3 regions of the Micromonospora sp. DT68 genome follow, and region 1 is predicted to be linked to each of the others. Evidence: predicted binding sites of a transcription regulator. Region 1 holds the regulator's gene; each other region holds the start of a gene.
What was found. The regulator HrcA, encoded in region 1, represses chaperone genes, less so after heat shock. The targets are predictions, from matches to a motif close to GGTTNGCACNCTCNNNNNGAGNGTGCNAACC.

Region 1 (10,306 bases):
TCCTGGTGGCGGGTGAACCGGTAGGTCGCCCAGTGCATCCGGACCACCGTTCCGGCGTCGTCCCGGGTCAGCCTCAACAGCTCGCCCACCTCCCGGCCGGACACGGTCCGGAACACGTCCGGCCGGTCCGGCAGCGGGGCGAAGACCGCAGGTGGGCGCCCGGCTGGATCGCCTGCCCCGCGTGCCCGCAGTGTGCCGTCATGCCAGGAGAAGACGTACTCGAAGCCCTCGCCCCACCAGCGACCGAGCACACCCCGCAGGGCTGCCGGGGCGGGTGCGCCGGGCCGCCAGGGCTCGATCTCGGCCGGGTCGTGCTCGACGGCCTCGGCGAGCAGCCGGTGCGGCAGGTCGAGCAGGTCCGTCGCCGTTCCGGAGGAGCCGACCACCGCGGCGCCCATCGCGCCTGGCGTGCCGTCGCCGCCCCGGCGGCCGTACACGGCTGCCAGGAAACCGGGCATCGCGCCGTCGTGCCCCACGTGCACCACCCGCTCGCCCTGGGGGACGAGGATCAGTCCGAGCCCGAAGCCGGCGCCCCAGAGCGTCTCGTCGGTGGTGGTCAGCGGCCAGCGCATCTCGTCGAGGGTGCCCGGGGCGAGCACCGCGCCGGACGGGTCGATCGCCGCCGGGTCGGCGAGGAACGCCGCCCAGCGGGCCATGTCGGTCGCCGTGCTCCAGAGCTGGGCGGCCGGGCCGACCGCGCCGAAGTCGGTCGGCGGCTCGGGGTGGGCCTCGTCGGAGTACGCGTCGACAAGGAACCCTGTCGCAGCCGTCGGCAGGGGCGTCACTGTGGTGTCGGTCAGCCCGAGCGGCGTCGACACCCGCTCGGCGAGCACCTCCGCCCAACTGCCGCCGCGCAGCCGGGCCACAAGCAGGCCGAGTACGGCCATCCCGAGGTTGGAGTAGTGGAACCGGCGGCCCGACGGCAGGACCCGCTCGGCCCGGTCCAGCTCGGCCACCAGCCGCTCCGCATCGGGTGCGGCCAGGGTGTCCCAGACGTCGCCGAACGGCTCACGTTGCAGACCACCGGTGTGCGACAGCAGCCGCCGTACGGTCAGCTCACCGTGCGCCGGCAGGTCCAGGTACCGGCCGACCGGATCATCCAGGTCGAGCAGTCCGTCGTCGCGGCACTGAAGGGTGAGCACCGCCGTGAAGGTCTTGGTGACCGAGCCGATCCGGAACTGGGTGCGCGGCCCCAGCGCGCTGTCGGTGCCGGTGTCGCCGACGGTGCAGGTCCACAGCGGCCGGTCGGCCCTGTGCAGCGCCGCCGACACAGCAGGCACCCTGGCGTCGGCCTGCACCCGCCGGACCAGCCGGTCCAACCGGTCGTGCGCGCCGGGGCCTGATGTCACGCCACGCTCCGCGCGAGCATCGGGCCGAGCGGCGCACCGCCGAGCAGGTGCGCGTGCACGTGGAACACCTCCTGGCCGCCGTACCTCCCGGTGTTGAACATCAGCCGGAATCCGTCGCCGAGCAGGCCCTCGTCCTCGGCCACCGCGGCGGCCGTGGCCAGCACCTCACCGGCCAGCCCGGGGTCGCCCTGCCCGAGGGTGGCGACATCGGCGTAGTGCTCCTTCGGAATGACGAGTACGTGCACCGGCGCCTTCGGGTCGATGTCACGGAAGGCGAGCGTCGTGGCGGTCTCCCGGACCACTGTGGCCGGGATCTCCCCGGCGACGATGCGGCAGAACAGGCAGTCGGATCCCATCGGGGCAGTGTAAGGAAGGGGCCGCTCGGAGCACACGCGGCTCCTGGGGCAGGATGGCCGCCATGACGGCTCGGGCGGTACTGGTGACCGGTTCTTCGCGCGGCATCGGCAGGGCGGTGGCGACGGCGTTCGCGGCCGGCGGCGACCGGGTCGCGATCCACCACCGCGACTCCGCCGCCGCGGCCGAGGAACTACTCGCGCAACTTCCGGGTACGGGGCACGTGGTGGTCCGCGCCGACCTCACCGACCCGGACGCCGTCCGGGCCATGGTCGACGATGCCGCCGAGCAGCTCGGCGGGCTGGACGTCCTTGTCAACAACGCCGGGATGTACGGCGACCGGGACGACCCACACCCGATCTTCGGCACCTCCTACGAGGAGTGGCAACGGCGCTGGCGGCAGGTGCTGGAGACCAACCTGACCGGCGCCGGCAACGTCACCTGGTGTGCCGCACAGCACATGCGCGAGCGCGGCGGCCGGATCGTCAACGTGTCGTCGCGGGGCGCGTTCCGGGGCGAGCCGCACCAGCCGGCGTACGGCGCCAGCAAGGCGGGGCTGAACGCGCTGGGCCAGTCCCTCGCCGTGGCGCTAGCGCCGTACGGCATCGCTGTCGCCACTGTCGCGCCGGGCTTCGTGGCGACCGACATGACCACCGAGCACCTTCGCGGCGAGGGCGGCGCGGCGATCCGGGCGCAGAGCCCGTTCGACCGGGTGGCCCGGCCGGAGGAGATCGCCGCAGCCGTGCACTGGCTGGCGTCCCCGGAAGCGGAGTGGGCCTCGGGCACCATCGTCGACCTCAACGGCGCGTCCTACCTGCGCAGCTGACCGCCGCCAGCGCACTCCGCCACACACTCAAGGGCCGAAACTGTTGCGTCAGTTGAAGCAGAGCAAAGGACACTGACCGCACCTGGTCGGGCGACCGCCGGGAACAGGAACAGGGACAAGTGGGCGGGGCCGGGGTCGGGGCGAGAGCCGAGGCCGGGTCGAGGTCGGGGTCGGCCCACTGCGGCGGGAGGTGGGGCTACCAGCGGCCGAGGCGGGTGGCGAGCACGCTGAGCGCTGCCACGCCTGCGGTGGAGGTGCGCAGGACCTCGACACCGAGCCGTACCGGTCGGCCGCCGGCTGCCCGGAACGCTGTCAGCTCGGCCGAATCGATGCCGCCCTCCGGGCCGACGACAAGCACGATCTCCCCGATGCTTGGCAGGTCGGCGGTCGAGAGCCGTTCCTCGGCCTCCTCGTGCAGGACGAACCCGGCGGCGGCACCGGCGATCCGGCGGGCCACCGTCGCTGTGGACTCGTCCGGCGCCCCGGCCACGACCGGCAGCCAGGGTCGGCGTGCCTGCTTGGCAGCCTCCCGCGCGGTGGCCACCCACTTCTCCCGGGCGCGTACGCCTCGGTCGCCGCGCCACTGGGTCACCGAGCGGGACGCCGCCCAGGGCACGATCTCGTCCACACCGACCTCGGTCATCGCCTGCACGGCCAGCTCACCTCGGTCGCCCTTGGCGATGCCCTGCACTGTCACCAGCCGGGGTACGGGCGCGTCCGCGTACCCCCGGGAGGTGATGGTGACCTCCAGGGCGCCCCTGCCGACGGCGGTGACCACGGCGGCGGCCGTGCCGCCCCGGCCGTCGGCGAGCAGCAACTCCTCGCCGACGCGCAGCCGCTGCACCGTGGCGGCGTGGTGCCCCTCCGGGCCGTCCAGGATCAACGCGTCGCCGGTGGGCAGCGCCTCGACCAGGAACAGCGGCGCGGACACCTCAGGCGTGCCCGTTGAACGCGTCGCGCATCCGGGAGAAGAAGCCGCCCTGCTTGGTCAGCTCGGCGACCTCCTCGCCACGGGTCTTGGCGAAGTCGCGAAGCATCCGCTCCTGGTCCGGGTCGAGCTTGGTCGGCGTCCGGACGTCGAGGTGCACGTACAGGTCGCCCCTGCCGGTGCCGCGCAGGTGCGGCACACCTCGGGCGCGCAGCCGCAGCGTGCTGGCCGGCTGGGTGCCGGCCTTGACGTCGACGGTCTCCTCGCTGTCGAGGGTCTTGATGGTGAGGCGGGTGCCCAGCGCCGCGGCGGTCATCGGCACGGTGACCCGGCAGTGCAGGTCGTCACCCTTGCGCGAGTAGACGTCGTGGGGCCTCTCGTGGATCTCGACGTAGAGGTCGCCGGCGGTGCCGCCACCCGGGCCGACCTCCCCCTGCTGGGCGAGGCGGATCCGCATGCCGTCCTCGACGCCGGCCGGGATCTTGACGGTCAGCGAGCGTCGGGTACGCACCCGGCCGTCGCCGGCGCAGGTGGGGCAGGGGTGCGGGATCGTGGTGCCGTAGCCCTGGCAGACGGTGCACGGGCGGGCCGACACCACCTGGCCGAGGAAGGTGCGCTGCACCGACTGCACCTCGCCCCGACCGGCGCACGCCTCACAGGTGGCCAGGTGGGTGCCGGCTGCCGTGCCGGCGCCCGAGCAGGTGGTGCAGAGCACAGCCGTGTCGACGGTGATCGGGGCCTCGACGCCGAACGCCGTCTCGTGCAGGTCCAGTTCGAGTCGCAGGATCGCGTCGGAGCCCGGACGGGTCCGTGGGCGGGGGCCACGGGCGCCGCCCGCCGCGCCGCCGAAGAACGCGTCCATGATGTCCTGGAATCCGACGAACGGGCCGGCCCCGCCCGGGCCGCCCGGACCGCCGGCGCCACCGCCGCCCGGGGCGAGCGGGTCGCCGCCCAGGTCGACGATCTGCCGCTTGCGGTCGTCCGAGAGGACCTCGTACGCGGCGTTGATGTCCTTGAACTTCTCCTGAGCCTCCGGGTCCGGATTGACGTCCGGGTGGAACTGGCGCGCCAACTTGCGGTAGGCGCGCTTGATCTCATCATCGGAGGCTTCCCGGCTGACACCGAGGATGCCGTAGTAGTCCCTGGCCACTGCGTTCCGTGTCCTCATGTTCGTCTCGCGTTGCGCCGACCGGCGGCCGCAGCCGGCCGTCGGCCCTGACTTGTCAGTTCTGGGCCAGCAGCTCGCCCACGTAGCGTGCCACGGCGCGCACCGTGGCGATGGTGCCGGGGTAGTCCATCCGGGTCGGCCCCAGCACCCCGAGGCCGCCGACAATTGTGCTGCCCGGGCCGTATCCGGTGCTCACCACCGAGGCGGCGCGCAGGTTGTCGAACTCGTTCTCGTCGCCGATCAGCACCCGGGTCGTGCTCGGCTCGGTCTCGCCGATGAGCTTGAGCAGCACGACCTCCTCTTCCAGGGCTTCGAGGATCGGCCTCAGTGAGCCCTGGAAGTCGAGCAGGCCGCCCCGGGTGAGGTTTGCGGTGCCGGCCAGCGCGATGCGTTCCTCGTGCCGTTCGACGAGCGTCTCCAGCAGGACGGAGGCGAGTGTGGTCATGGCCGGGCGCAGCGTGGCCGGCACCTCCTCGACCAGCGCCTGCACCAGCGGCGGGGTGTCGGACAGCCGCTCGCCGGCGAGCTTCTCGTTGATCATGCGGCGCAGGTCGGTGACGTCGTCGGCGGGCACCGGGCCGGGCAGCTCCACCAGCCGCTGCTCGACACGGCCGGTGTCGGCGATCATGACAAGCATGAGTCGGGTGGTGGAGATCGGCACCAGTTCCAGGTGCCGCACCGAGGAGCGGGCCAGGCTCGGGTACTGCACGACGGCCACCTGGCGGGTCAGCTGGGCGAGCAGCCGGACTGTGCGGTGCACCACGTCGTCGAGGTCGACAGCACCCACCAGGAACCGCTCGATGGCCCTGCGCTCGGCCGGGCTGAGCGGCTTGACGCGGGACAGCCTGTCGACGAAGAGCCGGTAGCCGCGGTCGGTGGGCACCCGGCCGGCGCTTGTGTGCGGCTGCCGGATGTAGCCCTCTTCCTCCAGCACGGCCATGTCGTTGCGGACCGTGGCCGGGGAGACACCGAGCTGGTGACGCTCGACAAGCGCCTTGCTGCCGACCGGCTCCTGGGTGGAGACGTAGTCCTCGACGATGGCGCGGAGCACGGCGAGCTTCCGGTCGTCCAGACCCATCCTCCGCACCTCCTGTCGCGCGTCGGCCACCGACCCGAACGGGGCCGGCGGGCCGCTTGGCACTCGACTGTAACGAGTGCCAGTCTACGTCGGCGCGCCCGCCGACGCGATGATCAAGGTCGCCGCTGTTCGTTCCTCGTTGCCCGTTCAGCCGGGTCGGGCTCGGCGGTGTCGCTCTGGTGTGGCGTTGCCAACCACCCCTACCGTGACACCATGACTGAACCACCTCGCCCACCCGGTGCGGGAGACCCTGGCGGCTACCCGCCGGAGCCGACCTCACCGGCAGGCTCGCCCTACTCGGCCGAGCCACCCACCGCACCACTGTCCGGGGCACCTGGCTCGGGCGGCTATCCCCCGGCCGGCGGGTATCCGCCGCCCACCGGTGACCAACCGCCGTCAGGTGGCTACCCTCCGCCTGGTGGATATCCCCCGCCGGGCGACTACCCCCCAGGTGGCGGCTATCCCCCGCCCGGTGGCTACCCGCCGGGTGGCCCCACTGGCGGCTATCCGACGGGCGGCGCCTACGGCGGCCCCGGCGGCGGCTACGCCAACAACGAGGACAAGACCTGGGCGCTTGTCGCGCACTTCGGCGGCGCCGCCGGCGCGCTGATCAGCTTCGGTCCGCTGGGCTTCGTGGCCCCGCTCATCGCCTACCTGGTCCGCGGCAACCAGTCGCCGACCGTGCGGGCGCAGGCCCTGGCCGCGCTCAACTTCCAGATCCTCTGGTCGATCATCGCGTTCGTGCTGCTCTTCGTGAGCTGGTGCCTGCTCTTCCTGCCCAGCGTCGCGGTAGTGGTGATCCAGATCCTGTTCGGAATCATCGCCGGCATGAAGGCCAACGAGGGCGCGTCCTACCGCTACCCGATGTCGGCCACCTTCATCAAGTGACCCGGGCCGGCCGCTCCCCCGGCCGGTCCGGCGCACGTCGCCGGTCGGGGGCGGCGCGTCGGTTCAGGGCAGCAGGTCGCGGACCACGGCGTCGGCGAGCAGCCGGCCGCGCAGGGTGAGCACCGCCCGCCCGGCCGCGTAGTCGTCGGCGGCCAGCAGGCCGTCGGCGAGCGCCCGATCGGCGCCGGCCCGGCCGGCGACGTCGAGCACCGCCAGCGGCAGGCCGCTTGCCAGCCGCAGCCGCAGCATCACGTCCTCCATGTGCGCCTCGTCGGCGGTGAGCACCTCACGGGCCAGGCCCGGTGACGCGCCTGCGGCCAGCCGCTGGGCGTACGTCGTGGGGTGCTTCACGTTCCACCAACGCACCCCGCCGACGTGGCTGTGCGCTCCGGGCCCGAGCCCCCACCAGTCCGCGCCGGTCCAGTACAGCAGGTTGTGCCGGCACCGGGCGTCGTCGGTGCGGGCCCAGTTGGACACCTCGTACCAGGACAGGCCGGCCGCGTCGAGGGCTGCCTCCGCTGCCAGGTAGCGGTCCGCGGCCACGTCGTCACTGGGGTACGCCAGCTCGCCGCGTCGCATCCGGGCGGCCAGTCGGGTGCCGTCCTCCACGATCAGGGCGTACGCGCTGACGTGGTCCACCCCGGCGGCCACGACCTGTTCCAGCGAGGCGGCGAAGTCCTCGGCCCGCTCCCCCGGCGTGCCGTAGATCAGGTCCAGGTTGACGTGCTCGAAACCGGCGTCGCGCGCTTCCAGGGCGGCGGCGGTCGCCCGGCCGGCGCTGTGTTTGCGGTCCAGGATCGCCAGCACGCCCGGGGAGGCGGACTGCATGCCCAGCGAGATCCGGGTGTAGCCGGCGTTGCGCAGCAGCTTCAACGATTCCGGGGTGACCGATTCGGGGTTGGCCTCGGTGGTCACCTCGGCGTCGGCGGCCAGCCCCCAGGTGCTGTCGATGCCGTCCAGGATGCGGGCCAGGTCGTCGGCGGGCAGCAGGGTTGGCGTGCCGCCGCCGACGAAGACCGTGTCGACGCGGGGCGGCGGGCTGTCGCCGAGCACCCGGGCGGCGAGCGCCAACTCGGCGAGCACAGTGTCGGCGTACCCCTCACGGCTGGCCCCTCCGCCCAACTCGGCGGCCGTGTACGTGTTGAAGTCGCAGTAGCCGCAGCGACTGGCGCAGAACGGGACGTGCACGTACACGCCGAAACCGCGCGCGCCGACAGCGCTGGTGGCGGTGGCGGGCAGCGATCCGTCGACGGGGACGGTCTCACCATCTGGAAGGACGCCGGGCATGGCCACTAGTGTGCCCGGCATGACCTCTCCCGACGTCCTCGTGCGGGTCGCCACGGCCCATGGGGTGACCACCCTCACCCTCGACAGTCCGCACAACCGCAACGCGCTCTCCACGGCCCTGATGACCCAGTTGCTGACCGGCCTCGCCGACGCGGTCGCCGACGACACGGTTCGGGTGATCGTGCTCGACCACACCGGCCCGGTCTTCTGCTCCGGAGCGGATCTCAAGGAGACCGCCATGGCGTACGCCAGCGGGACGGTGCCTGCGGCGATGCTCGGCGATGTGCTCACCGCCCTGTGGGAGTGCCCGAAGCCGGTGCTGGCTAAGGTCGCCGGGCCGGCCCGGGCGGGCGGGCTGGGTCTGATCGCGGCCGCCGACCTTGCGGTGTGCGCCGAGGAGGCGACGTTCGCCTTCACCGAGGTGCGGATCGGCGTGATCCCTGCGGTGATCTCGGCAACCGTGCTGCCCCGGCTGCACCCGCGTGCCGCCGCCGAGCTGTACCTGACCGGCGACACCTTCGACGGCCGGCGGGCCGCCGAGATCGGTCTGGTCACGGCCGCCGTGCCGGCCGACGGTCTCGACGCGTCGGTGGCCCGCTACTGCGACTCGCTCGTGCGCGGCGCGCCCCGGGCGCTGGCCGGGGCGAAGGATCTGCTGCGCCGGCCGGGCACCGCCGAGCTGCGCGACGAACTGGCCCGCCTCTCCGCCCTGTCGACAGGCTTCTTCCTCTCCGACGAGGGACGCGAGGGGATCATGGCCTTCCGGGAGAAGCGGGACGCCGCCTGGGTGCCGGCCGCCGAGTAGCGGTTTGTCCTGGTGAAAGCGGGGAACGTCACTTCGACCTTCCCCGCTTTTCGGGGCGGGAACCGGTCGGACGACCCGGACGGCGTCAACGGGGACGTACGCTTGTCGGACTGTCGAATCTGGGGGTGTGAGTGCGGACTCGGGCAGCCGTGTCGGGTGGTGTGGTGCTCATCCTCGTCGCCGTGATCGCGATCTGGGTCGTGGTCCGGCAGGCCGGGGATCGGCTCCGGCTGCCGCTGGCGGGCCGGACCTGCACGGTCCAGGCCGACGGCCGGGTCGTGCTTGATGCCGACCAGATGGCCAACGCGGCGACGATCGCGGCGATCGGCGCCCAGCGCGGTATGCCCGAGCGGGCCGTGGTGGTCGCGCTGGCAACCGCGTACCAGGAGTCGGGGTTGCGCAACCTCGCCGACGGTGACCGCGACTCGGTGGGCCTGTTCCAGCAGCGCCCGAGTCAGGGCTGGGGCACTCCGGCACAGATCCGGGACCAGCGTTACGCGGCGAACCGCTTCTACGCGGCGCTGAAGAAGGTGCGCGGCTGGGAGGAGATGCGGGTCACCGACGCCGCCCAGCGGGTGCAGCGCTCGGCGTTTCCCGAGGCGTACCAGAAGTGGGCCGACGAGTCCGAGGTGCTCAGCAAGGCGCTGCTCGGCGACGCCACGAGCGCTGTGGCCTGCACTGTGGGGCGTACCCCGGTGATGTTCGGCGCGGCGGCGGCCGCGCAGCTGACCCGCAACCTGGTGCTGGACTGGGGGTTGAAGGGGATCGACCCGACCGACCCGACCGGGCTGGCGGTGACGGCGGGCGACCAGCGTGACGGCTGGCGGTACGCGCACTGGCTGGTGTCGCACGCCCAGGACCACGGCGTGAAGCGGGTCCGTTTCGGCGACCAGGAGTGGACGGCCCGAAACGGCACCTGGGGTCAGGTGTCCGGTGAGCAGGGCCCTACCGGTCAGGTAGTGGCCGAGGTGTTCACCGAGGGGTGAGTTCCCGGATCTCTTTACCGGCAGTGACCGCACAATCGGGCAAATACTTGCAAACCCCGTTGCCGACGACACGAATGTGACTCTCGGCACGCACCTCGCTGCATGCCGTCCGGGCACCGGGCCACTTCCCACCGCTCGCCCTCCCACCGCCGGGACGCCCGCGTTACGATCGGCGGCCTGTGCCAGAAACAGATTCACCTCATGGGGAGGGGTACGACGCGGTGTTCGATTACGGCGACCGGACCGGCTACGAACCGATCAGCGACACTGACCGCAAGGAGTTCCATGAGCAGGGGTTTCTCCTGCTGCGCAACGTCCTGACGGAGGACCACCGGGCGGCGCTGGAGGCGGCTGTCGACCGCGTCTACGCGGAGGAGCAGGCAAAGGGCACCACCAAGAAGGACGGCACCCTGCACCTGCTGGGCTTCCTGGAGCGCGACGAGCTGTTCGGTGAGCTGCTCACCCACCCGATCGCCTTCCCGTACATGTGGGGACTGGCCGGCTGGAACATCTACACCCACCACAACCACCTGGACGTCACCCCGCCGGCCGCCGAGCCGGAGAAGCCGTACTGGGGTTGGCACCAGGACGGGTACCGCCAGAACTCCGACCCGGAGACGATGGACCCGAACCTGCC
Region 2 (10,306 bases), on a different contig from region 1:
CGGACCTCGTCCTGGCTTGGTGCCGGGCGCATGTGGTGTCACCTCCCCCCGCGTGATCAGCGGGTGCCGGTGGCGGCTGCCCGGCGGCGGGAGAAGGCGTCGACGCTGGCGGCGAGCATGAGCACGACGCCGGTGACCACGTACTTGACTCCCGCGCTGTAACCCATGAGGCCCATTCCGTTGTCGATGACCGCGACCACCGCTCCACCGAGGACGGCGTCGAAGACCCGGCCCTTGCCACCGAAGAGGCTTGTGCCGCCGATCACCGCCGCCCCGACGGCGTAGAGCAGTACGTTACTGCCCCCGGTGTTGGGGTCGACTGAGTTGGCTCGGCTGGCAGCCACGATGCCGCCGACGGCAGCCATCGAGGAGCAGATGACGAATACCGAGATCCGGATGCGGTCCACCTCGATGCCGGCGCGTCGGGCGGCTTCCCGGTTGCCGCCCACAGCGTAGATGTGGCGGCCGTAGCTGGTGCGCTGGAGCACGAAGGTCCAGATGATGAGCAGTACCGCGATGACCGGTACGACGATCGGCACGCCCTTGAGGGAGACGACCAGCACGTTGCGGCTGCGCTCCAGGTTGAGGATGAAGACCGCCGTGCCGAGCAGGACGGCGAGCCCGACGATCCGGGCGGCCACGACGGCCAGCGGATCGGTGATCAGGCCCCGGGCGATCCGGTTGCGGTGCCTCAGCAGTTGCACGGCCGCGTAACCGGCGACCGCGACGATGGTGAGCACCCAGCCCAGGACGGGGCCGAGGTTGCGGTTGGCGATGGCGACAAGCACGTCGTCGCGTACGGAGATGTTCGTGCCTTCCTTCATGAGCATCAGCACGATGCCCTGGAAGGCGAGGAAGCCGGCGAGGGTGACCACGAAGGACGGAATGCCGATCTTCGCGACGAGCAGGCCGAGGGCGGTGCCGATGACGACGCCGGTGGCGACAGCGGCGAGCACGGCGACCCACCAGGGGTAGCCGAGCACTGTGACCACATTGGCGAGTACGGCCGCGCAGACGCCGCTGGCGAAGCCGGCGGAGAGGTCGATCTCGCCGAGCAGCAGCACGAAGACCAGGCCCATCGCGATGAGCGTGACCGCCGCGCCCTGGGTGAAGAGGTTGGCGAAGTTACCGGCCGACAGGAACGACGACGGCCGCATGACCGCGAAGACGGTGCAGAGCACGATCAGGCCCAGCACCGCGGGCAGCGCGCCGACGTCGCCGCCGCGTACCCGACTCAGGTAGGTGCGGGCGTGGCTCCCGACGGTCGGCGGCGGTGTGACGGCCGCTGGGCCGTCCTTCCGCACGGCGGTGGTGGTCATCGGTCGCCTCCTGAGGTCGAGTCGGCCAGCTGGTTGCCGTTGCCGTTGCCGCCCGTACCCGGGTCGGTGGCGAGGCCGAGCCCGCCCGAGCGCCCTGCGGTGATCAGCTCGACCACCTGGGAATGAGTGATGTCGGTGGTCTTCACCTGGGCGACCATCTGGCCGAGGTACAGCGCGGCGATGCGGTCGGAGACGGCGAAGACGTCGTTCATGTTGTGCGAGATGAGCACCACGGCGAGGCCGTTGTCGGCGAGCCGGCGGACCAGTTCGAGCACCTGGGCGGTCTGCGCGACGCCGAGCGCCGCGGTCGGCTCGTCCAGGATGACAAGCTTGCTGTTCCACAGCACCGCCTTGGCGATGGCCACGGTCTGTCGCTGGCCGCCGGAGAGGCTGGAGACGTGCTGGCGCAGCGAGGTGACGGTGCGCACGGAGAGCCCGGCGAGTGTCTCAGCGGCGAGCTGTTCCATCGTCGGCTCGTCCAGGACGATGCCGCGGCGCTTCTCCCGGCCGAGGAACATGTTCTGCACGATGTCGAGGTTGTCGCAGAGCGCGAGGTCCTGGTAGACGACCTCGATGCCGAGGGCCGCAGCGTCGCGCGGGTTGCTGATGTTCACCTGTTCGCCGTTGAACAGGACCTCGCCGGCGTCGATGGGGTGAATGCCGCTGATGCACTTGACCAGTGTCGACTTGCCGGCGCCGTTGTCACCGACCAGCGCGGTCACTTCGCCTGGGTGGACGGTGAAGGCGACATCGCGGAGCACCTGTACGGGACCGAAGCTCTTGTCGATCCCGCGTAGTTCCAGCAGGGGGGTCGCGGACACGGGGGTCTCCTTAGGAGGGTCGGGGCCTGGCCGGCGGGCGCCGCCCGGCACGGGAGGGTGCTCCCGTGCCGGGCGGCGGGTGTCGTCCCGGCGGGTACTGCGTCGTCGGTCAGCTGATGCCGGCGTCGGCGCAGAGCTTGGCGTACGTCCCGGCGCAGACCTCTTCCTTGGTCACGTACCCGTCGGCGATGACGTCCTTGACGTTCTCCTTGTAGATGGCCTTCGGGGTGAGCAGCACCGAGGGGACGTCGCGGCCGCCTTCGGGGTCCTTCACCGTCTGGCCGGTGTCCTTCTTCTCGCCCTTGGCCAGTGCGATGGCCAGGTCGGAGGCGGCCTTGGCCTCTTCCCGGACGGCCTTGTAGACGGTCATGCACTGGTCGCCGGTGAGGATGTTCTGCAGGCCCTCGGTGCTGGCGTCCTGCCCGGTCACCGGCACCTTGCCGTTGAGCTTGTTCTTCTTCAGCACGGAGATGGCGGCGTTGCCGAGGCCGTCGTTGGCGGCCAGCACGCCGTCGATCTTGCCGTTGGCCTTGGTGAGCTGCTGCTCGAAGATCGTCGTCGCCTGCGCGTTGTCCCAGGCCGGTACGGCGTCCTCGGGGCCCTTGACGTATTCCTTGGAGTCGAACTTCGGCTTGAGCACCGAGTCGTAGCCGTTCTTGAACAGGGTGGCGTTGTTGTCGGTGGGGGAGCCGTTCAGGTACGACACGACCGGGTTCTTGACGCCCTGGGTGGTCAGGCACTTGGCCAGGCCCTCGCCCTGGAGCTTGCCGACGGTCTCGTTGTCGAAGCTGACGTAGTACTGGGCCGAGCCGCCCAGGGTGAGCCGGTCGTAGTCGATGGTGGCGACGCCCTGCGACTTGGCCTTGTCGAGCACGGCCTTACCGGTGCCGGAGTCCAGGTTGACGATCATCAGGACGGTGACGCCACTGGTGATCATCTGGTCGGCGATGGTCTGGAAGGCGGACTTGTCGTTCTGCGCGTTCTGGATGTCGTACTGGACGCCGGCGGCCTCGAACGCTTCCTTGAGGAACTTGCGGTCCGCGGTCTCCCAGCGGACGGAGGACTTGCTGTCCGGGAGGATCACGCCGATCTTGGGAGTCTTGGCGGAGCTGGCCTGGCCGCCGGAGTCGTCGTCGCCACAGGCGGTCAAGCCGCCGGTCGCGAGCAGGCCCACGGCGGCGATGGTGAGGATCCCCTTACGCATGTGCAGGGTCCTTTCGGAAGGTGGGGGAGGTGTAGTTTGTTGTGCCCGGCAACGTATTGCGCGGCGCGCCGAGTCCACAAGACCGCGTAGGTGCAGAGTTTGTTGATAGCGATAACAATTCAGCAACGCGACTGTTACTCATCGCTCATCCACCGGACGTCGACCGTCATGAAAGCCCTCAGTGGGCTTGCAACGCCGCGGTGCGGGCCTCGGTCAGAGCCACCAGGTCAGCCGCCGCCAGCTCCAGTTGCAGACCGCGCCTACCAGCGGAGACGTAGATCGTCGGCAGGTCCAGTGCGGACTCGTCAAGCACTGTGGGCAGGCGCCGACGCTGCCCGAGCGGGCTGATGCCACCCCGTACGTAGCCGGTGGCCCGCTCAGCGACCGCCCGGTCGGCGAGCGTCGCCCGCTTGCCGCCGGCCGCCGCCGCGAGGGCCTTGAGGTCCAGTTCTCCGGTGACCGGAACGACTGCCACCGTGAGCGCGCCGTCGACCTCGGTCACCAACGACTTGAACACCCGCTCCGGTGCCACACCGAGCGCCGCCGCCACCAGCGCGCCGTAGTTCGGCGCGTCCGGAGACACCCGGTACGGATGGATGCGATGCGCGACGCCATGCTTTACCAGCAGTGCCGTCGCCGGAGTGCCCTGTCCCGCCACGCCTGAGAACCTAGTCGACAGGCCGGCAGACGAGCACTGTCGGCGACCCGGCGACCCGGGTCAGCACCAGGCTCGCCGCCTGGTCGCCGGCCAGCCGCAGGTCCTTGCGGAGCTGCTCCGGGGTGAGCGCCGAGCCCCGCTTGAGGATCTCCACCCGCCCCACCCCGCGGTCGCGCAGCAGTGCCCGCAGGCGCTTGAGCGAGAACGGCAGCACGTCGGTGACCTCCAGGCAGCGCGCGTACGGGGTGCGGGTCGGCTGGTCGGCGTAGAGGTAGGCGATGCTCGGATCGCCGAGGGTGGCGTCCAGCTCACCGGCCAGCTCGGCGACGAGGTGCGCGCGTACCACCGCCGCGTCCGGGTCGTACAGGTAGCGGCGTGGCGGCCCGACCGGGGCCTCGACGGCACCCGAGCCGGTGAGTTCGTGGCGGCGGTACCCGGCGCCCTCCTGCCGGTGGACTGTGGCGCGGCGGGGCTCCCGGGCCAGTTCGCCGCACCAGAGCGCGGCCTCGACGAGGTCACCGTCCACGCTCACCCACTCCGCCTCGGCTCCGGGCGGGATGAGCGCGTGGTCCAACCCCGGTGCCACCTTCACCACAGTGCGGGGCACCCGTTCGGCAAGCCCTGTCACGAAGTCCCACGGTGGTGAGTAGGCGCGCGGGTCGAAGATCCGCCGGCCGGTGCCGGCCCGACGTCGGGCCGGGTCGCAGAAGACGCCGTCGACCCGGGAGACGTCGAATGCTGTGGCGTCGCCGCACTCGACCGTGAAGCGCTCGGCCAGCCCTGCCGCTGCGGCGTTGGCGGCTGCCATCTCGGCGGTCACCGGGTCGGCTTCCACCCCGTACACCCGGATGCCGGCGCGGGCGGCGGCGAGCGCGTCGGCGCCGAGGCCGCAGCCCAGGTCGGCAAGCGCGCGGACGCCGGCCGCGTGCAGCCGTTCGGCGCGGCGGTCCGCGACGACCCGGCGGGTGGCCTGCTCCAGCCCGGCGCGGGTGAGGAACATCCCGGCGGCGGCCGGGCCGAACTTGCCGACCGCCCGGTGGCGCAGCTCCGCCTGGGTGAGCGCCGCCGCGGCGAGCGCGGGTGGCACCCCTGCCGATCGTAGGGCCGACGCCGCCGCCAGCGGGTCGCCGCCGGCCAGCCCGGCCGCCGCCGCGAGCGCGGCCGACCCCTCGGGGGTACGCAGCGCGGCCAGCTGATCGAGATCCACCCGAGCATTGTCCCGACCAGCGGCAGGGGCGGCCGGTCCGGGTTGATTACCGACGTCGGCTCGCCGAGATTGTGGCGACACGACAGGCCGCGCGTTGGCACTCTCCTTGACGGAGTGCCAGCCACGGAATAACCTGCGATTAGCACTCTCACCCCGAGGGTGCCAGCTTCCGGGTCTCGCGACCCGGGTGCGCAACGCCAGGCGGACCGGCACCCGCGACGACGGCCCCGCCCGGTGGCATGTGGCAAATGACGCTGGTCGGCCCCGCCGACCGGTAACGAATCCAGTACCCCAGGAGGGTATGCCCGTGACTACCGCGACCAAGGTTGCGATCAAGCCGCTCGAGGACCGCATCGTGGTCCAGGCGAACGAGGCTGAGACCACCACGGCGTCGGGCATCGTGATCCCCGACACCGCCAAGGAGAAGCCGCAGGAGGGCACCGTCCTCGCTGTGGGCCCGGGGCGCGTCGACGACAACGGCAACCGGGTTCCGGTTGACGTGCAGGTCGGCGACACCGTCCTCTACTCGAAGTACGGCGGCACCGAGGTCAAGTACGCCGGCGAAGAGTACCTGGTGCTCTCCGCCCGCGACGTCCTCGCGGTCATCGAGAAGTAAGCAACCGATCAGTGTCGTTGCCCCGGTCCGGCTCGCCGGGCCGGGGCAACGTCGCTTCGAAGGGACATTCATGGCGAAGATCCTGAGCTTCTCGGACGACGCCCGACACCTGCTGGAGCACGGTGTCAACGCCCTCGCTGACGCGGTCAAGGTCACCCTCGGCCCGCGCGGGCGCAACGTCGTCCTGGACAAGAAATTTGGTGCGCCGACGATCACCAACGATGGTGTGACCATCGCCAAGGAGATCGAGCTCACCAACCCCTACGAGAACCTCGGCGCGCAGCTGGTCAAGGAGGTGGCGACCAAGACCAACGACGTCGCCGGCGACGGGACCACCACCGCGACCGTGCTGGCGCAGGCGATGGTCCGTGAGGGCCTGCGCAACGTGACCGCCGGCACCAACCCGGCCGGCCTCAAGCGGGGCGTCGACGCGGCGGCCACCAAGATCTCCGAGGCGCTGCTCGGCCGTGCCGTCGAGGTCGCCGACCAGAAGGCGATCGCGAACGTCGCCACGATCTCCGCGCAGGACTCCACGATCGGCGAGCTCATCGCCGAGGCGATGGAGCGGGTCGGCCGCGACGGCGTCATCACCGTCGAAGAGGGCTCGATGCTCACCACCGAGCTGGAGGTGACCGAGGGTCTCCAGTTCGACAAGGGCTTCATCTCGCCCAACTTCGTCACCGACCTGGAGGGCCAGGAGTCCGTCCTCGAGGACGCCTACATCCTGGTCACCACGCAGAAGATCTCCGCGATCGAGGAGCTGCTGCCGCTGCTGGAGAAGGTCCTCCAGAACAGCAAGCCGCTGCTGATCATCGCCGAGGACGTGGAGGGCCAGGCGCTCTCCACCCTCGTGGTCAACTCGCTGCGCAAGACCCTCAAGGTCTGCGCTGTGAAGGCCCCGGGCTTCGGTGACCGGCGCAAGGCGCTGCTCCAGGACATCGCCATCTCCACCGGCGCCGAACTGGTCGCCCCGGAGCTGGGCTACAAGATCGACCAGGTTGGCCTTGAGGTGCTGGGCACCGCTCGGCGCGTGGTGGTCGACAAGGAGAACACCACGATCGTCGACGGCGGCGGCCAGAAGGCCGACGTCGAGGACCGGGTGTCCCAGATCCGCAAGGAGATCGAGGCCTCCGACTCCGACTGGGACCGGGAGAAGCTGGCCGAGCGGCTCGCGAAGCTCTCCGGCGGCGTGGCCGTGATCAAGGTGGGCGCGGCGACCGAGGTCGAGATGAAGGAGCGCAAGCACCGCATCGAGGACGCCATCGCGGCGACCAAGGCTGCGGTCGAGGAGGGCACCGTGCCCGGCGGCGGCGCCGCCCTGGTGCAGATCCTCCCGGTGCTCGACGACGACCTGGGCTTCACCGGTGACGAGAAGGTCGGCGTCTCGATCGTGCGCAAGGCGCTCGTCGAGCCGCTGCGCTGGATCGCTCAGAACGCCGGCCACGACGGCTACGTCGTGACCCAGAAGGTCGCCGAGATGAAGTGGGGCCACGGCCTCGACGCCGCCACCGGCGAGTACGGCGACCTGGTCAAGGCCGGCATCATCGACCCGGTGAAGGTGACCCGCAACGCGGTCACCAACGCCGCCTCGATCGCCGGCCTGCTGCTCACCACGGAGAGCCTCGTGGTGGACAAGCCGGAGCAGGCCGAGCCGGCCGCCGCCGGTGGGCACGGCCACGGCCACGGTCACCAGCACGGCCCGGGCTTCTGACCCGATAGCGTCACCCTTTCCGGGGCACACCGTCCACGACGGTGTGCCCCGGCTTGTTCCCGAGATATCCATCGAGGGCCGCCACGGTTGGCAGCCCGGCGAGTCGACCGCGCACACTGGGTCGATGAGCACGACGTCACGGCGGTACGCCGCGCTGGCCGGAGTCACCGCCGCCGCCGTCGCCATCGGAGTCGCCGAACCGGTGGCCGTCCTGACCGGCCCTCGGTCGGCGCCGCTGGTAGCGGTCGGCGGGGTGGTCGTCGACGCCGTTCCCGAGCCGCTGAAGCAATTCGCCATCGACGTCTTCGGCACCGCCGACAAGATCGCCCTGCTGGTCGGCACGGCAGTGCTGCTGGGCGGGTTCGCCGCGCTGATCGGGGTGCTCGCGGCACGCCGACTGGCCGTCGGTCTGGCCGGCATCGGCGCGCTGGGCGCCGTGGGGGTTGCCGCCGCTCTGACCCGTCCCGGCGCGGACCTCGCCGACGCCCTGCCATCGCTCGTCGGCGGTGGGCTCGGAGCGCTGGTGCTCTGGCTGTTCATCGCCGGCCCGTTCGAGATGGACCCCTGGCCCTGGACGCCACCCACGCCACCCGAGCCGACCACGAGCGGTCCGGCACCAGGGCTGCCGACCGCCTCGTCGGCCAACGAAGACCTGCACGCACCGGCAGCTCCGACCGCCTCGCCGCCTTCGGGTGGGTCTCCGAACCCGGTGGGGTCGGAACGGCAGGAGGGGGTCGACCCGGAGTCGCGGCGGCGGTTCCTCACCGGCACCGGGGTTCTGCTCGGCACGGCCGCGGTGGCCGGTCTGGGCGGGCGCTGGCTGGCCGGGCGGCGTGGGGTGTCGGCCGCCCGGGACGCGATCCGCCTGCCCGCGCCTGCCGTACCCGCGGCGGCGGTGCCGGCGGGGGCGGACCTCTCGCTGGCGCAGCTCGCGCCGTACGTGACCCCGAACTTCGGCTTCTACCGCATCGACACCGCGCTCGTGGTGCCGCAGGTGGACCCGGACACGTGGCGGCTGCGCATCCACGGGCGGGTCGGCAACGAGCGCACCTACACCTACGCCGACCTGCTGGCCCGGCCGCTGGTCGAGCGCTACGTGACGCTTGCCTGCGTCTCCAACGAGGTGGGTGGCGACCTGATCGGCAACGCCCGCTGGCTTGGCGTACCCCTGCGGGAGTTGCTCGACGAGGTCGAGCCGGACGACGACGCCGACCAGGTCGTCGGTCGGTCGGTCGACGGCTGGACCTGCGGCACCCCCACGGCGGCTCTGCGCGACGGGCGCGACGCGCTGCTGGCCATCGGCATGAACGGGGAGCCCTTGCCTGTCGATCACGGCTTCCCGGCCCGAATGGTGGTGCCGGGCCTGTACGGCTACGTGTCGGCGTGCAAGTGGGTCACCGAGTTGGAGCTGACCCGGTTCGCGGACTTCGACGCGTACTGGGTGCCGCGCGGCTGGTCCGTCGAGGGGCCGATCAAGACCCAGTCGCGGATCGACGCGCCCCGCAGGCGCAACCGGCTGACCGCAGGGCCGGTCACCGTCGCAGGGGTGGCCTGGGCGCAGCACCGGGGCATCCGCAGGGTCGAGGTGCGCGTCGACGACGGCGAGTGGCAGGAGGCGGAGTTGGCGCCGACGGTGTCGGTGGACACCTGGGTGCAGTGGTCCTGGCGCTGGGACGCCACGCCGGGCGAGCATCGGCTCCAGGTCCGGGCCACCGACGCGACAGGCGAGACCCAGACCGAGCGTACGCAGGGTGTCGTCCCGGACGGTGCCACCGGCTGGCACACGGTCCCCGTCCTGGTCCGCTGAGCACCCAACCACGCAGATCTTGGACAGTTACCGTTCCGCGCGAACGGTAACTGTCCAAGATCTGCGGGCCACAACGCGCGAACCGCGCCCCCGTTGTGGGGGCGCGGTTCGCATGTTGGTCTGGGGAGTGTGGGTGTCAGGCGACGTTGCGCTGGGACGGAAGAGTCGACCTGTGCGTGCTGCCGAGTCGGGCCTCCAGCCGTGAGACGTCGACCCGGGCGTGCCGGCGGTCCGCGACGTCCTCCCAGCCGAGGGCGAGCAGCCGCAGCCGCTCCGACTCGCTGAAGCCGCCCCACACGCCGTACGGCTCACGGACCGACAGCGCGTGCGCCGCGCATTCGGCGCGGACGGGGCATGCGCGGCAGACCGCCTTGGCGGACGACTCCCGACGCAGCCGGGATGAGCCCCGCTCGCCGTCGGGGTGGAAGAACTGGGCGCTGTCGCGGCCTCGGCAGGCACCGAGCCGCTGCCAGTCCCAGAGGTCGACGATGGGTCCGGGCAGTCTACGTACGTTCGACATCAGCACCCCTCCTCCCGCGCGGCACCGCGAGATCCTTGTGGCCGGCTTCCGGGCGGCGGGCCGCGCAGGCGCACCGTTCCCGGCCTGGCCCCTCCGGTACCCCAGTCGTTGCCGACTCACACACCTGTGATCGAAAACGCTTGGCAACTTAGGGCTTTTGCCCTAGTTGTCGGAAAAGTTCAGATGATTGCCCGGAACCTCCTCCGGGGCCGACCTCGTCATGGTCTGCTCGTGTGCGGAGAGGAGACCACCACAGTGCGTACTGTTCTTGTGTGCGTTCGGACACCGCTCGCGGCCCAGCACCTGACATCCGCTGCCGCGCGGCTGGGGTTGTCCGCGATCGTCCGTACCGCCGTCTCCGATCCCGAGGTGATGCTCCGGCTCGCCGAACGGCCGGTCGACGTGGTGCTCGCCGACACGGCCCTCACCCGGCCGGACAGCGC
Region 3 (10,306 bases), on a different contig from region 1:
GCGTGGGATCAGCGCTGGATGCGACGGCCGGCGGTGCCTAGACTCGGCGGCACAACTGAATACCTCATCCAGAGGGGCTGAGGGATACGGCCCGACGACGCCCCGGCAACCACCCCGCGCGCTCACCGCTGAGCGACCCGTGGGGCAGGTGCCAATTCCGTCCCTGCCGCACCGTGCGATGCGGGGAAAGATGAGAGGACTCTCGACATGACGTCGACGCTCGCCGCCTCCGGCATCGACACCTCCGCCAGCCCCGCCCGCGCCCTGGTCTGCCGCGCCTGTTCGGCCCGCTACCCGCTCGCCGCGCAGCACGCCTGCTACGAGTGTTTCGGCCCGCTGGAGGTCGACTACGACACCGCCGCCCTCGCCACAGTCACCCGCGAGCAGATCGAGGCCGGCCCGAACAACATCTGGCGGTACGCCGCGCTGCTGCCCGCCGGTCAGGACCCGGCCACCCGGGTGACCGTCGACCCCGGTCTGACGCCCCTTGTGGCGGCCCCGCACCTCGCCGCCGAGCTGGGCATCACCGCGCCGCTCTGGGTCAAGGACGACAGCGCCAACCCCACCCACTCGTTCAAGGACCGCGTCGTGTCGGTGGCGCTCACCGCCGCGAAGGCGCTCGGCTTCACCCGGTTCGCCTGCGCGTCGACCGGCAACCTGGCCAACTCGGTGGCCGCGCACGCCGCCCGCGCCGGGGTGCCCTCGGTGGTCTTCATCCCCAGCGACCTGGAACAGGGCAAGGTCATCACCACGGCCGTCTACGGCGGCGAGCTCGTCGCCATCGACGGCTCGTACGACGACGTGAACCGGCTCTGCGGCGAGTTGGTCGAGACCGACGAGTTCGAGGACACCGCGTTCGTCAACGTCAACGTCCGGCCGTACTACGCGGAGGGCTCCAAGACCCTCGGCTACGAGGTCGCCGAGCAGCTCGGCTGGCGGATCCCCGCCCAGGTGGTCATCCCGATGGCCAGCGGCGAACTGCTCACCAAGATTGACAAGGCGTTCTCCGAGCTTGTCGAGATCGGCCTGGTCGAGGCGCCGGCCGGTGGCTGGAAGGTCTTCGGCGCCCAGTCGGCCGGCTGCAACCCGATCGCTTCGGCGCTGCACGCCGACACCGACACCATCACCCCGGTCAAGCCGACAGGCATCGCCAAGTCCCTCAACATCGGTGATCCGGCCGCCGGCCTCTACGCGTTGGAGGCGGTCCGTCGCACCGGCGGCTGGATGGAGTACGTCGACGACGACGAGATCCGCGCCGGCATCCGCGACCTGGCCCGCACCACAGGGGTCTTCGCCGAGACCGCTGGCGGCGTCACAGTGGCGGTGCTGCGCAAGCTCGTCGAGTCCGGTCGGCTCGACCCGACGGCCGAGACGGTCGTGTTCAACACCGGCGAAGGGCTGAAGACCATCGACGCGGTGGCCGGTCAGGTCGGCCCGACCCACCACATCAAGCCGTCGCTGCGCGCTGCCCGCGACGCCGGCCTCCTCTGATCCAGCGGCGTCGAGCCGTCCGTCGAGGGCGAGGGATCGCCCGGACGGGGGATCGGGCCGATCCGCCGGGTAACTGGCTTTTCGCAGTGAGTGTAGAAAACCCGCCGCTGCGGACTTGACGACAGGAACCGGACGGCGCAAGATGCTCCGTGCGGGAGGGCATTTCGCCGGAGACTTTTGAAGTTCTTGCGACCCAACGCCGGAGGCGTTGTGCGAGTGTCCCTCCCGACCACGTCCGATCGGGCCACCGGATTAATTCGGTGGCCCGATCGCTTTTTCCGGTGACAGGCTCGCCGGCATGAGCATCACGATCGCGTCCTTCGACGGCGCCGACCAGGCCGCGGTCGACGAGGCGTACCGGATCGGCGCGGCCGCCAGCACCATCGACCTGCCGGACTTCCCGCCGTTCTGCCGGCGACGCTTCGACGCGCTCCTGCACACGCCGATGCCCCGCACCGAGTCGCTCTGGGCACTGGCCCGGCTGGACGGCGTACCGGCCGGCTACCTGCAACTGGACCTGCCCCAGCTCGACAACACCGACAACGCGACAGTCGAGCTGACGGTGCATCCCGAGCTGCGGCGTCGCGGCGTCGGCCGGGCACTGCACGAGTACGGGGTACGCCTGCTGCGCGAGCACGGACGCAAGCGGGTGGTCGCTATGACCGTCTCCACGATGCCCGACGGGCCGCCCCGATCGGTGGCGGGTGACGCGTTCGCCGCCACGATAGGAGCCCAGGCCGCGCTTGTCGACGTGCGTCGCCGACTCGACATCGACAGCATCGACCGGGTCGCGCTGCGCGCTGCGCTCGCCGAGGCCCACACCATGGCCGAGGGCTATCAGTCCGTCACCTGGCAGGGTGCGACCCCGACGGAGTACCTGGCGGACATCGCCTATCTGGACGGCCGACTGCTCATCGACGCGCCAATGGGCGACGTGCAGTGGGAGCCGGAGCAGGTCGACGCCGAACGCATCCGGGGCACCGACCGGGCGTTGGAGGCCAGGGGCCGGCGGCGCTACCACCTCGGGATGCGACACGAGGCGTCCGGTCGGCTTGTCGCCTGGACCCTGCTCGACGTGGGCGCCAGCGCAGACTGGCACGCCTTCCAGCAGATCACCATCGTCGACCCCGCTCACCGTGGGCACCGGCTCGGTCTGCTCGCCAAGATCGAAAATCTGCATCACCTGCTCACCCACGAGCCGGCGGTACGCGTCGTCGACACCTTCAACGCGGCAAGCAACAGTTACATGGTGGCGATCAACGAGCGGCTCGGCTTCCGCCCGGTGGACTCCTGGAACAACTGGCAGCTCACCCTCTGACGGGCGATCGGCGCTACTGCTCGTGCGGGGTCCTCAGGCATGATGGCGGCATGACGGAGACCCCGCATCCCCTGTACGACAGGCACGCCGACACCCTCAACCGTGCGCTGACCGCGATCACGGAGCGGGGCTACTGGTCCGCGTACCCAGAATCCCCAAGCCCCCGGGTGTACGGCGAGACCGCCGCCGCCGACGGCAAGGCCGCCTTCGAGGCGTACCTCGGTGGGGACTTCCCCCTCGACCAGCCCGGCACGGGCCGGCGGATCGCCACCGAGGCGAGCCCGTTCGGTGTGGAGTTGGCCGTGCGCTACCCGCACGCCGGCACCGACGAGCTGATCAGGGCTGCCTCGACGGCGCTGCCGGCCTGGCGTGACGCCGGCCCGCAGGCCCGGGTGGGCGTCTGCCTGGAGATCCTCGACCGGTTGCACAAGCACATCTTCGAGCTTGCCAACGCTGTGCAGTTCACCAGCGGGCAGGCGTTCGTGATGGCCTTCCAGGCCGGCGGCGCGCACGCGCTGGACCGGGCGCTGGAGTCGCTGGCGTACGCGTACGCCGAGATGACCCGGCACCCGCAGACGGCCGGTTGGGAGAAGCCCGCGGGCAAGGGCGACCCGCTGCGGATGACGAAGACCTTCCACGTGGTGCCCCGTGGAGTGGCGCTGGTGATCGGCTGCAACACCTTCCCGACGTGGAACTCGTACCCCGGGCTGTTCGCCTCGCTCGCCACCGGCAACCCGGTGATCGTCAAGCCGCACCCGCGCGCGGTGCTGCCCCTGGCCGTCACAGTGAAGTACGCCCGGGAGGTGCTCGCCGAGGCCGGCTTCGACCCGAACCTGATCCTGCTGGCCGCCGAGGCGCCTGGCGAAAAGCTAGCCAGCGACCTGGCCCTGCACCGGTCCGTGAAGATCGTCGACTTCACCGGGTCCACCGAGTACGGCGACTGGCTGGAGACGCACGCCCGGCAGGCGTCGGTCTACACCGAGAAGGCCGGGCTGAACACGGTGGTGATCGACTCCACCGACGACTTCGCCGGCATGTGCCGCAACCTCGGCTTCACGCTGACCCTCTACAGCGGCCAGATGTGCACCACCTCGCAGAACATCCTCATCCCGGCCGGTGGCATCGAGACCGACCAGGGCCACAAGAGCTTCGACGAGGTGGCCGGCGGCATCGCCGCGGCGGTCGGCAAGCTCACCGCCGACCCGGCGCGGGGCGTCGAGCTGACCGGCGCCATCGTCAACGACGGCGTGCTGGAGCGGCTGGCCGAGGTGACAAAGGTCGGCGAGCCCATCCTGGAGTCGCGGGCCGTCGCGCACCCGTCGTACGCCGACGCCGTGGTGCGTACCCCGACGATCGTGAAGCTGGCCGCGGACGACGCGGACACCTACGGCCGGGAGTGGTTCGGGCCCATCTCGTTCGCCATCGCGACCGACTCCACGGCGCACAGCCTGGAGCTGATGCGCCGGACCGTCGGCGAGAAGGGCGCGCTCACGGCGGCGGTCTACTCGACCGACGAAGCAGTGCTGGACGCCGCCGAGGCGGTGGCCGTCGACGTCGGGGTGCACCTGTCCTGCAACCTGACCGGTGGGGTTTTCGTGAACCAGTCCGCGGCGTTCTCCGACTTCCACGGCAGCGGGGCGAACGCAGCGGCCAACTCGGCGCTGACCGACGGGGCTTATGTCGCCAACCGGTTCCGGGTGGTGCAGTCGCGGCGTCACGTCTGATTGTGGTTGCGGTTGGGGTTTCCGGGGCAGCCCGACCCGCTCCGGGCGGTCAGGCTTGATCCCTGCGCGGGTCGGGCTGCCCCGGAAACCCTTTGTGGGCACGCTTGTCGAAGCCTGCTTGGGTGGTCAGATCAGCACGCGGTTTTGCAGTGGCAGTTTGGCGGGGCGGCGCATCTGTAGTTCGGTCAGGGCCGGGATCGTGGGGTGGGGCACGCGTACCCCGGTGTCCTTGAAGCCCAGCCGCTGATAGGCGCGACAGGCGCGGTCGTTGCCGACCACCACCTCAAGCATCAACTCCGGCCGACCGCAGGCCAGCGACCAGGCCGCCACCTCGTCGATCAGATCACCGAGCAGGCCGCTGCCCCGCCAGGTCGGCGTGACATAGACCGCGTAGATCACTGTCAGGTCGGCCTCGCGCGGCGCCACAGTGCCACCGGCGTGCCCGACCAGCCGACCTCCGGGATCGGCGACGAACTGCGCGGTGTCGGACCCGATCGAGGTGTACGCGATCCGGGCCGCGTACTCGGCGTGCGGCCGGGCCGCCGCTTCCGCCAGGGTCTCCAGGAAGGCCAACGGCGCGTCGGCGAGCATCTCCAGGCGCAGGGCCCGCATCCGGCCGGCATCCTCCGGCCGGACCCGACGGATCTTCGCCTGCCGAACGGCGGCCGAGTCGGTGTCGGTGGTCATGTCTGCATGCCTACCACAGGGGCAGAAGCCGTTTTCCGGACCGCGCCTGACCCGTTCCCACCCGGATCCTCGGCAGGCCCACGCGCATCCCGCGGTGGTTGATCAGGGCCGGCAGCGGCCACCTGCGCAACGACGGGCGTAAATCAAGCGGGGGTTGTCGCCACCGTCAGGCGTGCTGAGGGAAGGGTCAGGAATATGCCCGATTTGTGGTCGTGCGCGGCCGTCACTCCTCGTGTAGCGTGCGATTTCGGTCACCCCCTTCAGCGGCCGTCGTCGATCGCTGAAGCGGTGGGCCGGAGGCGTCCGGCCCTGCCGTGCGCCGGGGCCAGGCAACGCCGCGCAGAGTGAGGAAGTGCACCGTGGCACAGGGCACCGTGAAGTGGTTCAACGCCGAAAAGGGCTACGGCTTCATTGCCGTCGACGGCGGTCAGGACGTGTTCGTCCACTTCTCCGCGATCGAGATGGACGGCTACAAGGCGCTGGACGACGGTCAGCGGGTGGAGTTCGAGATCGCCCAGGGTCAGAAGGGTCCGCAGGCCGAGCACGTACGCGTCGTCGCCTGAGCGCAGCCCCGCACCCATCCGCCCGGCCGGTAGCCGAATCGTGTCCGGTCGTCGGCGGGTCGGGGCTGCGCCGGCGAAGCCCACCCGGGAAGATCGTGAACCGTTCCAGCCATTGCTGAGGAGGGTTCATGACCGACCAGCCGCCCCCGTCCAACCCGCCGATCGGGCCGGGGGAGCAGGGTCCGTCCGATCCGCTTCCGCCCGGCGCGACGCCCGCGTCCGGCCCGTACCCCGGTCAGCAGCCCGGATGGGACGCCGCCCAGGGTGGCTGGGGCCAGCAGGCAGGTCAACTGCCCGCCGGCCCGCCGCCAGGGTGGGGTGCCCCGCAGGGTGGGTGGGGTCAGCCGGGTGGTCCGCCGCCGGGCTGGGGTGACCCGCAGGCCGGCTGGGGTCAGCAGGCCGGTCCGCCGCCGCAGGGCTGGGGTGACCCGCAGGCCGGTCCGCCCCCGCAGGGCTGGGTCTTCCCGCCCACCGGCGGCTACCCGCCCGGCGCTGGTCCCTACGGCGGTCAGCACTGGTACCCGGGGCCGCAGGTCGGCTGGTACCCGCCCGGCCTCGACCCCAACGACCCGCTTGTCACGCCGCCCGGTGCCGGTTTGCCGGGCTGGCTCGACCGGTTCAACGGCGCACTGCGGCGAGGCTGGCGGCAGTTGGTGCCGATTCTCCTGCTCACCCAGGTGCTGCCCGCGGCTGTCCTGGCGATCATCTCGCTGGCCCTGGACCCGACGGCAAAGTGGGATACGCAGCCCGTCGACCCGGTGGCCGGGCTGCCGGACAACTTCGGTGCCGAGCTGTTGACCTTCGTCGTGGTGCTGATCGTCGGCAGCCTGCTCATCGGTGCGGTGCAGGCCGTCGGGTGGGCCGCAGGCAGTTGGGTGATCACCCAGCAGGCCGCGGGCAGGCCGGCCAGCCTCGACGGGGCGCTGCGGTACGGCGTACGCCGGGCGCTCGGCCTGTGGGGCTGGACGCTGGTGATGGGCCTGCTCGTCGGCGTGGGTATCTGTCTCTGCGTACTGCCGGGCATCTATCTGGCGTTCGCGCTGAGCATGGCCGGCCCGGTCTACCTCTTCGAACGGCACAACCCGATCGGCCGGTCGTTCCGGATGTTCCACGACCGGTTCGGGATGATGCTCGGCCGTGTGGCGCTGGTGGGCGGCGTGGTGCTCGTCATCAGCTTGATCTCCGGCGCCCTGGAGTCGGTGGGCACCGTCCCGTTCGGTACGGATCCGCTCGGCGCGCCGGGCTCCGCGGTGGGCGTGGTGGCCGTGATCGTGGTCACCTCGGTCCTGGCCCTGCCGGCCTACCTCGTCCAGCTGGCCGGCCTGCTGGTCACGTACACCGAGCAGCGGGCCCATGAGGGGCCGGTGAACAGCGCCGGACTGGCTGCGGAACTCGGCTGAGCGGCCCCATCGTGCTTGCACTCGGCAGGTGAGAGTGCTAAAAAAGGCATTGGCACTCGCACACTGTGAGTGCCAATGGTCGGGACGGTGGGGCCAGGTCGCACCGGTGTGGAGACACCGGAGCGGCACATGGCCGGTCGTCGCGGGCTATCCGGCCCGGCCGAAGGACGTCGTCGTCGCCAGGTGGCGACGTCCCAAGGTGCGTACACCAGGCGGCCCATCCGGGGCACACATCTCGGGTGGCCCGTGAGTGTCCAGGAGGACAACGCCGTATGGCCAAGATGATCGCGTTCGACGAAGAGGCTCGCCGCGGCCTCGAGCGAGGCATGAACCAGCTCGCCGACGCCGTGAAGGTGACCCTCGGCCCCAAGGGCCGCAACGTGGTGCTCGAGAAGAAGTGGGGCGCCCCCACCATCACCAACGATGGTGTGAGCATCGCCAAGGAGATCGAGCTCGAGGACCCGTACGAGAAGATCGGCGCCGAGCTGGTCAAGGAGGTCGCCAAGAAGACCGACGACGTTGCCGGTGACGGCACGACGACGGCGACCGTCCTGGCCCAGGCCCTGGTTCGCGAGGGTCTGCGCAACGTGGCCGCTGGCGCCAACCCGATGGCCCTGAAGCGGGGCATCGAGGCTGCTGTCGCGAGCGTCTCGGAGGAGCTGTCCAAGCTCGCCAAGGACGTCGAGACCAAGGAGCAGATCGCCTCCACCGCCTCCATCTCCGCCGGTGACAGCACCGTCGGCGAGATCATCGCCGAGGCGATGGACAAGGTCGGCAAGGAAGGCGTCATCACCGTCGAGGAGAGCAACACCTTCGGGCTGGAGCTTGAGCTCACCGAGGGCATGCGCTTCGACAAGGGCTACATCTCGGCCTACTTCATGACCGACCCGGAGCGCATGGAGGCCGTCTTCGACGACCCCTACCTCCTGATCGTCAACAGCAAGATCTCGTCGGTCAAGGACCTGCTCCCGATCCTGGAGAAGGTCATGCAGTCCGGCAAGCCGCTGCTGATCATCGCCGAGGACATCGAGGGCGAGGCCCTGGCCACCCTGGTCGTCAACAAGGTCCGGGGCACCTTCAAGTCGGTCGCCGTCAAGGCGCCGGGCTTCGGTGACCGCCGCAAGGCCATGCTCGCCGACATCGCCATCCTCACCGGTGGCCAGGTCATCAGCGAGGAGGTCGGCCTCAAGCTGGACGCCGTCGGCCTCGACATGCTGGGCCGCGCCCGCAAGGTCGTGGTGACCAAGGACGAGACCACCATCGTCGACGGTGCCGGTGACGCCGAGCAGATCCAGGGCCGGGTCAACCAGATCCGTGCCGAGATCGACAAGAGCGACTCCGACTACGACCGCGAGAAGCTGCAGGAGCGGCTGGCCAAGCTGGCCGGTGGCGTCGCGGTGATCAAGGTCGGCGCGGCCACCGAGGTCGAGCTCAAGGAGCGCAAGCACCGCATCGAGGACGCCGTTCGCAACGCGAAGGCCGCCGTCGAGGAGGGCATCGTCCCGGGTGGTGGCGTCGCGCTGGTGCAGGCCGGCAAGACCGCCTTCGACAAGCTGGACCTGGTCGGCGACGAGGCGACCGGTGCCAACATCGTCAAGGTCGCGCTGGACGCCCCGCTGCGGCAGATCGCCGTCAACGCCGGCCTTGAGGGCGGCGTCGTGGTGGAGAAGGTCCGTAACCTCGAAGCGGGTCACGGCCTCAACGCCGCCAACGGCGAGTACGTCGACCTGCTGGCCGCGGGCATCATCGACCCGGCCAAGGTGACGCGCTCGGCGCTGCAGAACGCGTCGTCGATCGCCGCGCTGTTCCTCACCACCGAGGCCGTCGTCGCGGACAAGCCGGAGAAGACCCCGGCTGCCCCGGCTGGCCCGGGTGGCGGGGAGATGGACTTCTGAGTCCAGTTCCGACACACCGAACGGGGCGGGCCGCTGATGCGGTCCGCCCCGTTCGTCGTGTGGCCCTTTTGTCGTCAGGTGGGCAGTGGCCGCTGGTTGCGCCGTTTCTTCGCCTGGTCGTACGGCGGAGGCAACTGGATCGGCGCGTCCACCATCTCGTGTGACTCCACCGCCGACGCGTCGTCGGTGGTCATCTCGGCAAGCTGCTCGGCGTCGCCGTAGTCGAGCCTGTCGAACGGCAGTTGGTCGGGCAGTTCGGCGACCGGCTTCCAGGTGATCGGCGGGCCGTCCTCGGTCTGGTCATCATCCGTGGTCATGGCTGCCTCCTCTTACCGAAACGGTAGGGGGCGCCGATCGGCGATGCGGGCGAATCGCGTTATATGGATCTATATCCTGTTCGCCCTTTAACCGACGTCGAGTGTCCGCCGGTACAGGAAGAAGACCCGCTCGATCCGCGCACCAGCGCTGCCCGAGTAGAACGGCACCGGCCCCACCCAGCCGATCTGCGCCCGGTCCAGCCCCGCCGCCCGCTGGTCACGCAGGCAGCGCCGCAGCAGCACCCCGCCGATGCCCGTCCCCGCAGCAACCGGTGCGGTGCCCATCGGCCCGAACCAACTCGGACGGGACGACCCGTACGCGGCGAAACCGAGCACCTCGCCGTCCCGCTCCGCAATGTGGCAACCGGCGCCCTCGCGACCCACCGACCCCGCCAGCTCGCCGTCCCACGTGCCACCGAAGGTGGACCGGGCGAACTCGGTCAGCGTCGGCAGATCCGCAGGCTCCGCCCGGCGTACGGTGACACCCTGCTCGGCAAGCCGCCGCTCCGCCGCCTCGGTGGACCGCAGTGCCGGCGAACCGTCGTACGACAGGTCGGCCGTCATGTTCCAGACGGTCCGGTCCTGTCGGTAGCCAAGCGCGAGGGCGGCACAGACCGCCGGCGTGTAGCGGACGTCGATGCCCGGCCACGCGTAGTACGGCGGGTTGCCGGCCAGCAGCACCTCGGTCGCGCCGCGTTCGGCCAGCACCCGTTCGGCCCGCCCCAGCAGTGCCCGACCGACACCTTGGCGGCGGTGGTCCGGCAGCACGGCCACCAGGTCGACGTGCCCGACGGTCGGATCGCTCGACGACACCGAGCAGAGCAGCACGCCGACAAGGTCAGCACCCTGGTACGCGCCCAGCCCGACCACCGGCCGCCCGGCGGTGGCGGCCCGGGGCCACAGCACGTCCA

Region 2: the regulator HrcA is predicted to act here: its motif matches at 5,347-5,377, upstream of groES (co-chaperone GroES).
Region 3: the regulator HrcA is predicted to act here: its motif matches at 7,231-7,261, upstream of groL (chaperonin GroEL).

What each region holds. Positions count from the first base shown of each region.
Region 1 covers NZ_JBNCNZ010000013.1:97,510-107,815, forward strand. The annotation lists gene ACPXB1_RS22305 (serine hydrolase domain-containing protein) at 1-1,349, opposite strand, end outside; gene ACPXB1_RS22310 (histidine triad nucleotide-binding protein) at 1,346-1,705, opposite strand; gene ACPXB1_RS22315 (SDR family NAD(P)-dependent oxidoreductase) at 1,768-2,529, shown strand; gene ACPXB1_RS22320 (16S rRNA (uracil(1498)-N(3))-methyltransferase) at 2,726-3,460, opposite strand; gene dnaJ (molecular chaperone DnaJ) at 3,462-4,607, opposite strand; gene hrcA (heat-inducible transcriptional repressor HrcA) at 4,681-5,703, opposite strand; gene ACPXB1_RS22335 (DUF4870 domain-containing protein) at 5,917-6,591, shown strand; gene hemW (radical SAM family heme chaperone HemW) at 6,655-7,878, opposite strand; gene ACPXB1_RS22345 (enoyl-CoA hydratase family protein) at 7,898-8,683, shown strand; gene ACPXB1_RS22350 (hypothetical protein) at 8,815-9,669, shown strand; gene ACPXB1_RS22355 (phytanoyl-CoA dioxygenase family protein) at 9,891-10,306, shown strand, end outside.
Region 2 covers NZ_JBNCNZ010000002.1:287,946-298,251, forward strand. The annotation lists gene ACPXB1_RS04575 (ROK family protein) at 1-32, opposite strand, end outside; gene ACPXB1_RS04580 (sugar ABC transporter permease) at 57-1,319, opposite strand; gene ACPXB1_RS04585 (ATP-binding cassette domain-containing protein) at 1,316-2,140, opposite strand; gene ACPXB1_RS04590 (sugar ABC transporter substrate-binding protein) at 2,250-3,344, opposite strand; gene ybaK (Cys-tRNA(Pro) deacylase) at 3,523-4,002, opposite strand; gene ACPXB1_RS04600 (THUMP-like domain-containing protein) at 4,013-5,209, opposite strand; gene groES (co-chaperone GroES) at 5,511-5,825, shown strand; gene groL (chaperonin GroEL) at 5,896-7,536, shown strand; gene ACPXB1_RS04615 (molybdopterin-dependent oxidoreductase) at 7,661-9,343, shown strand; gene ACPXB1_RS04620 (WhiB family transcriptional regulator) at 9,480-9,863, opposite strand; gene ACPXB1_RS04625 (helix-turn-helix transcriptional regulator) at 10,119-10,306, shown strand, end outside.
Region 3 covers NZ_JBNCNZ010000004.1:275,623-285,928, forward strand. The annotation lists SAM riboswitch class I at 62-197, shown strand; gene thrC (threonine synthase) at 208-1,491, shown strand; gene ACPXB1_RS09825 (GNAT family N-acetyltransferase) at 1,790-2,809, shown strand; gene paaN (phenylacetic acid degradation protein PaaN) at 2,860-4,533, shown strand; gene ACPXB1_RS09835 (GNAT family N-acetyltransferase) at 4,660-5,220, opposite strand; gene ACPXB1_RS09840 (cold-shock protein) at 5,580-5,783, shown strand; gene ACPXB1_RS09845 (hypothetical protein) at 5,912-7,183, shown strand; gene groL (chaperonin GroEL) at 7,456-9,078, shown strand; gene ACPXB1_RS09855 (hypothetical protein) at 9,153-9,395, opposite strand; gene ACPXB1_RS09860 (GNAT family N-acetyltransferase) at 9,483-10,306, opposite strand, start outside.